One region of the Pseudoalteromonas sp. MMG022 genome, then DNA from elsewhere that is predicted to be linked to it. Evidence: predicted binding sites of a transcription regulator. Region 1 holds the regulator's gene; the other holds the start of a gene.
What was found. The regulator sigma-54, encoded in region 1, starts transcription at its own class of promoters, with help from an activator protein. The targets are predictions, from matches to a motif close to GTTGGCACGNNNNTNGNNT.

Region 1 (3,517 bases):
GATGAGCCTTTTGCTGGTGTTGATCCCATTTCAGTGTTAGATATAAAGAAAATAATCGAACATTTAAAAAATAGAGGTATCGGTGTACTTATTACCGATCACAATGTTCGAGAAACCCTTGATGTATGTGAAAAAGCCTACATAGTATCACATGGTGAACTGATCGCATCTGGGACGCCTGAACATGTTTTGGCGGATCAAACAGTAAGAGATGTCTACCTTGGTGAACAATTCAGGCTATAGTTAATATACGCTTGGTCACAACAATAAAATAGAGAATAAGAAGGATTGTTAAAGGTACATGAGGCAATCGTTACAGCTGCGCATGGGGCAGCAACTTACCATGACACCGCAATTACAGCAGGCCATTCGTTTGCTGCAATTGAGTACGCTGGATCTACAACAAGAAATTCAAGAAGCGCTGGATAGCAACCCCCTTCTTGAAATAGAAGAGTCTGATTCCGATTCTGAGCTTGATAGTGATGCTCAAGAAAAAAATGGTAAAGATAATAGCCAGGACGATGCAAGCCAAGATCAGGACACCTATGAAGCAGAGGCCGTTAGCGACTATGAAATGGACTCTGATGCGGCGCTGAGCAAAGATACCGTCAGCGATGAATTGGCCATGGATGTTACTTGGGATGAGTACATGAGTGCCGCCCCTGCAGCCAGCAGCGGCCCTATGCCTGAAGACGAAACCGTTTATCAAGGCGAAACCACTGAAACCCTTCATGAATACTTAATGTGGCAACTTGAGCTCACTCCTTTTAGTCCAACGGATCATGGCATCGCTGTCGCAATCGTAGAGGCAATTGATGATAACGGTACTCTGACACTGAGCACCGAAGATATTCTAGAGAGCCTTAATGACGGCAATACTGAAGAGCTTATTGAACTTGATGAAGTAGAAGCAGTACTAAAGCGTATTCAATTGTTCGACCCAGTCGGTATTGGTGCACGCAGTTTGCAAGAGTGTCTCTGCATTCAGTTAAACCAATTTGACCCAAAAACAACACCTTGGCTCCAAGAAACCAAAATGATACTCAACGAGCACATTGATCTTTTAGCGAGCCGAGATTATCGCACCTTGATGAAAAAGACCAAGCTCAAGGAAACTGAGCTCAAAGAAATTATGACGTTGATTCATTCGCTCAATCCAAAACCCGCAGCGAGTATTATTCGGGAAGAGTCAGAATATGTAATCCCAGATGTATCAGTTAAAAAAGTCAAAGGTCGCTGGGTTGTTGAGTTAAATCCCGATTGTATGCCAAAAATCAGAGTGAATGATCACTACGCGGCAATGTCACGCTCAGTGAAATCCAGCACAGACAGTCAGTTTATACGCTCACATCTTCAAGAAGCTAAATGGTTCATTAAAAGCTTAGAAAGCAGAAATGAAACTTTAATGAAAGTTACTAATTGCATTGTGCAACAACAACAGGCATTCTTTGAACATGGCCCTGAAGCAATGCGGCCTATGGTGTTAAATGATGTAGCTGAAATGGTAGAGATGCACGAGTCAACCATCTCTCGAGTTACGACTCAAAAGTATATGCATACACCTAGGGGCATTTTTGAGTTGAAATACTTCTTCTCAAGCCATGTGAGTACAGAAAACGGAGGAGAGTGTTCATCCACTGCGATTCGAGCACTTATCAAAAAGCTAGTAGCTGCAGAAAATACCGCGAAACCATTAAGCGATAGTAAAATAGCAGATATCCTAGCAGAGCAAGGAATAAAGGTGGCCCGACGCACCATAGCCAAATATCGGGAGTCGTTAGCCATTCCACCGTCCAATCAGCGTAAGAGCTTGATTTAGACGTAATACCAAAGAAGGAAAATGCTTATGCAACTAAATTTAACTGGTCGTCATGTAGAAATCACTGATTCATTAAGAGACTATGTAACCAACAAGTTTGCGAAGCTGGAAAGGCATTTTGATCACATCAACAATGTACATGTGATCTTAGATGTTGAAAAGCTGGTCCAAAAGGCCGAAGCCACTTTACACGTCAATGGTGGAGAGTTATTTGCATCAACGGAACATCAAGATATGTATGCTGCGATCGATGGCCTTATCGATAAGTTAGATCGCCAAGTAATTAAACACAAAGAGAAGCTTACTCGACACTAATCATGAAATTAAGCTCACTTATCAATAAGGACTGCAGTAAAGCTGCGGTCCTTTTTAATAGCAAAAAACGGGTTCTCGAATACATCAGTGAGTTAGCGCATGAACAACTCCCAGAGCTAAGCCAACATGACATACTAAATGCATTGATGAGCCGAGAAAAATTGGGGAGTACTGGTATTGGTAAGGGCATCGCAATCCCTCATGGCCGAATCGAGGGTATCGACGAAGTTACCGCTATGTTACTCGTAAATCAGCAAGGAATCCCTTTCGATGCCATTGATAACCGTCCCGTCGATATATTTCTCGCACTGATAGTCCCAGATGGTGATAATCAACAGCACTTGAAAACCCTTGCAGCCATTGCCGAAAAGCTAAATAATAAAGAATTCTGTAAACAACTGCGCAATGCTGGCAATGATGAGGAACTTTATGCCATTATTGCTTCAGCAGACTAGGTTACCAAAGGGAGCATAATGGAACTAATCATCATTAGCGGTCGTTCCGGTTCTGGAAAATCCGTTGCCTTACGTGTACTCGAAGATTTGGGGTATTACTGTGTTGATAACATTCCTGTTAATCTACTGCCCTCACTAGTGCGCAGCGTATCTGACAATTACGATAAAATAGCCGTCAGTATTGATGTACGCAACCTGCCAAAAGAGCAACAAGACTTTAATGATATACTTGAGTACTTACCGGGTTTTGCAAACCCAATGTTGTTTTACCTTGATAGTGACGACAATACACTCATCAGACGCTTTTCCGAAACTCGCCGCCTGCATCCGCTATCAATACATGATCTGCCCTTAGATTTAGCAATAAAAGCAGAAAAAAAACTACTTGATGTACTCACCACTCGTGCAGATGTCCTGATAGACACCACAGATTTGAGTGTTCACCAACTCGCAGAAACCATTCGAGAGCGAATTTTAGGTAAGAAAGATAAACAACTTATCGTTACATTTCAATCATTTGGGTTTAAGCATGGCATACCTAAAGAGGCTGACTTTGTTTTTGACGCACGCTTTTTGCCAAACCCTCATTGGGAACCCGAGCTCAAGCCATTGACCGGTTTAGATCAACCCGTAAAAGACTACTTGGCAAGTCACAGCATTGTGCAAAAATTTACATGGCAAATTCAAACTTTCGTGCAAACTTGGCTACCCCACCTTGAGCGCAACAACCGTAGTTATTTAACCATCGCTATCGGTTGTACAGGTGGACAACATCGCTCTGTCTATCTAGCACAAACCATTGGTGAGAGCTTTGCACGTACGCACCCAAACATTAAAATCCGCCATAGAGAACAAGATACCTGATATTATGCGTTGTGAAGATACTTTCTTAATTCAGAATAAATGTGGATTACATGCCAGAGCCGCG
Region 2 (3,517 bases), on a different contig from region 1:
TAAGTTTACCGCTGTTGCACTTTGCATATTTACATTGACTACTTTGAGCTGGTTTATTGTTTTTGTCGTTGAGTTAATGATATTGCCATTACCCATCATGATATCGCTGCGATGCATGATAGTTAATACCTTGCCAGGTTCCAGGCCATGATCTTTACCTAAGTTGATGACAACCTGCTCACTGTCTAAATATAGAATTTTACCTTTAGTGGGAATGCATGACACAGCTGTATTGAGGTCTTGACTCACTTTATTAAAAACTTCCTGAATGCGCTGCCCATAATGAGAGCGCCAAAATTTTTCGCTGTATACATCAATTAATTCAGTCTTTTCGAAAGGCCAAATCCCTTGAGTTGTATAGTGTTGGTACCATACTTTTTCAAAGGTCATGGCATCATAAAGCGCAAAATCTATCTTAAAACTTCTCAGGTATTCATCATCTTGCCAGAACGCGTAGTCGTTATTGAGTTTATCCAACCCAGCTACATCTGTGATTTGACTTAGTAGTACATATTGGCTGTTACTATTCATGGCAATCGTTTCAACAAGCAAGTGATTGTAGTCAAACTGTTGCGTAAAATACTCTTGCACGTTTATTGCGGTATTCAAGTAAGGGATAGGCTTAACCGCATTGGTGCGCTCGTTCAGAGTATTAAACAGTCTTTGTGACACCGATTTAGATATGTCAAATATTTGACCCAGTCTTGCTTGGTGCGGCTGAGTTAGCTGACTTTGCGTGATGGCTATTTGCTTATTAAATTGTTGTGCTAAACATTGTCCCTTTGTCGCATAAATATCTAAATGTAGTGTGACGGTATATTGATCTTGCTCTTTACTTTCACTGACGAGGTTAATTTGTTGAATTTCACCATGAGATTTTATTTTCAAATCATCTTGAGCCAAGACCCCATCAGCAACGCTTTGCACGCTAGTCACGGTTGCTCCTGAGAATATAAGTGCTTGTGTGATAGCATCTTTTACGGCTGCTTGACGAGCTTGAGATACATCACGCCCTTGGGTGCTAGCATAGCCAACTACCTCATACCACTCAGCCTTAACGCCTAAGCTCATCACACATAGTGCGAATAATGTGATTGCCTTCATCATAATATAGAACCTCGAAAGATTGATAGTTAACTAAAGCAATTCATGTACCATAATTTTTGGCAAGGATTGTGCATCGTGAAATGCATTATTTTTATGAGGTGAGCAAAGATGGACATCAGTAGAACGATAAATCTAGCTAATTTTATAGTGACGGCAAGTTTACTGTTTATTCTAACTGGTTGTAGTAGTGTTTTCGACAAGCATATTGAATACGAGTACATTGAACCAGATCATTACCCCGTGTTAAAAGCAATTGGGTATGCGCCATTGAGTGCTCAGCCTGGAGAAAATGACACGCAAAAAATGCTTATGGCTGTTAAGGTTTCAAAACTAGAAGCATATCGTGAACTGACTGAGCAGGTTTATGGCCAAAATATCTCGTCAACGATGACGGTAAAAGGTGCGATAGCACAAAACGATGGATTGCAGAGTCAAGTGAATGGTGTCATTCGAGGCGCAAAAGTAGTGAAGAGCTATTCAGCAGGCGACACATATGTGACAGAACTTGAGCTTGATATGAAGCGTGTACATGATTTGTACATTACTCAAGTGAAACCTAGAAAAATCAAGCGGGTTACTTATTACTGATGTGGCTTGAGGCTCTGTTAATCACAGAGCCTGACGATCATGCTTTTAGATTTTTAACGAGTTCGTTATTTCGTGAAACGACAGCACCATCTTGGCTGTAGGTAACGGAAGAGGGCACACCTATCAAAATATCTTTTAACTCTCTTACACTTAGATGTGCTAAGTGTGCTGCATGCGCATTTACTTCGTTTTTGTGCTTACACTCTCGCAGTAGTGCATCAATTTTTGAAGCGTAATCTTTGGCTTCTTGTTGTTGAAATAAACTCTTATCAAAGCCTGACAGTTCTTTGTCAACTTTTTGAATTGTGTTGAGTAGCTGTAACTTTTCCTTAGCGAGACCCTTCAGTCCATCACCTTTCTTGGCCGCCAACGCATCAAGCTCACTATCTAACAACAGGGTCAGAGTTGTTAAATGAGTGAGCTGCTTCTCTAGCTTATGTATGCAAAGTGAGAGTTGATCATCCATACATGTCAAACTCGAATGCAGCAATATTCTTCGCCAACTTTTGAGCGTCTATTTGATACTTGCCTTCGCTGATAGCTTTTTTAAGTTCAGCTACCTTTTCATTGTCAAATGCTGGCGCATCTTGCGCTTTGTCCTGCAGGCTTTTCAACTGCTTAGCTTGAGGTGTTAGGCTAACAGAATCAGATGCGGCTTTTTCAGGCGCTTTAGTTTGCGCATTGCTACTCGCATTTGCTTCATTTTTTTGCAACTCAGCTTTTTGTTGCTTAATATTATTAAGCACGCTGCTAGATTGCGTTTGACCTTTAACGTTATTTACCATGATTGTGACCCAAAAATTACTTTCTTGTTTAGAATATCGGCTGCTACTTGTATAACTTTAGCAAAAATTTTAGATATTGACCTCAACAGAATCAACATCTTTTACCCTTGCCGAAAGTATTTTTCCAGACTTTTGATTTTTAACTTGAATTTGCTCACCGATGTTTCCATCTTGCAAAGCTATTCCCGTTGTTTTAATAGTCAAAGTTGCTGTTTTGGCATAAATGCTGACGATATCGCCTTTACATACCATGCAGATTTGATGCATCCCAATAGGCATACCTTCTCGCAAAGTTCGCTTACTTCGGCTGCCGATTAGTAAATTTTTATCGTCTATGTATGAAGCTCTGACGAAGTGCTTGGCTCTATACTCCAATTTTAGGTGCTCTTCAGTCAACAGTTCGCCTTTGGAAATAAGGGCATTACTGACGATGACAGGGAATAGTTCCTCAACACGAATATGAACGTACTGTGTCCAACCAGATAAATCGTCACATTTAAGTTGTACGGTTACCTGCCGATTAAACGGTGGCGACGCATTTGTAGATATATCGATTGGTTGCTCGCAGTAACGGGTTGGAAGTCTTGCATCCAAAGGAATTGCACTGATTTGAAGTTTACTATCAGGCTTCATTGCAATTAAGTCTGCAATATAGGTCCTAGCAGCTTCTTCAAGTGCTTGATTGTTGTAATTTTGAGCATAAACTTCACAACTGAGTAGAATATATACCATTGTGGAAAAAAACCCGAAGGTTTTGGTTTTTTTTAACAAACTCATGATGTTTCGACTATGCTTATCATGTGAAAAAGGGTATAAAGATTTTGCGTTAATTGTGGCACCTCTTCAAGAGTTAAAGTTCCTTTATTAGCGTCTGCAAGTATCGTTCCGTTAAGCAATGTTATAGGTAGGAGATTGAGATGGCAGGTATTTTAGACTCAGTAAACCAACGGACACAGTTGGTTGGGCAAAACCGCCTAGAGTTGTTGCTTTTCAGGCTTAAGGGTCGACAACGTTTCGGCATTAACGTATTTAAAGTA

Region 2: a site for sigma-54 is predicted at 1,141-1,159, ahead of L1070_RS03890 (flagellar assembly protein T N-terminal domain-containing protein). Genes of this name have one in related genera too.

The regions. Positions count from the first base shown of each region.
Region 1 covers NZ_JAKFZQ010000004.1:103,648-107,164, reverse strand. Annotated here, with positions in the region: gene lptB (LPS export ABC transporter ATP-binding protein) at 1-243, shown strand, start outside; gene L1070_RS04925 (RNA polymerase factor sigma-54) at 302-1,819, shown strand; gene hpf (ribosome hibernation promoting factor) at 1,847-2,134, shown strand; gene ptsN (PTS IIA-like nitrogen regulatory protein PtsN) at 2,137-2,589, shown strand; gene rapZ (RNase adapter RapZ) at 2,608-3,453, shown strand; gene L1070_RS04905 (HPr family phosphocarrier protein) at 3,458-3,517, shown strand, end outside.
Region 2 covers NZ_JAKFZQ010000003.1:154,880-158,396, forward strand. Annotated here, with positions in the region: gene L1070_RS03890 (flagellar assembly protein T N-terminal domain-containing protein) at 1-1,107, opposite strand, end outside; gene L1070_RS03895 (LPP20 family lipoprotein) at 1,216-1,695, shown strand; gene flgN (flagellar export chaperone FlgN) at 1,733-2,161, opposite strand; gene flgM (flagellar biosynthesis anti-sigma factor FlgM) at 2,154-2,480, opposite strand; gene flgA (flagellar basal body P-ring formation chaperone FlgA) at 2,550-3,257, opposite strand; gene L1070_RS03915 (chemotaxis protein CheV) at 3,398-3,517, shown strand, end outside.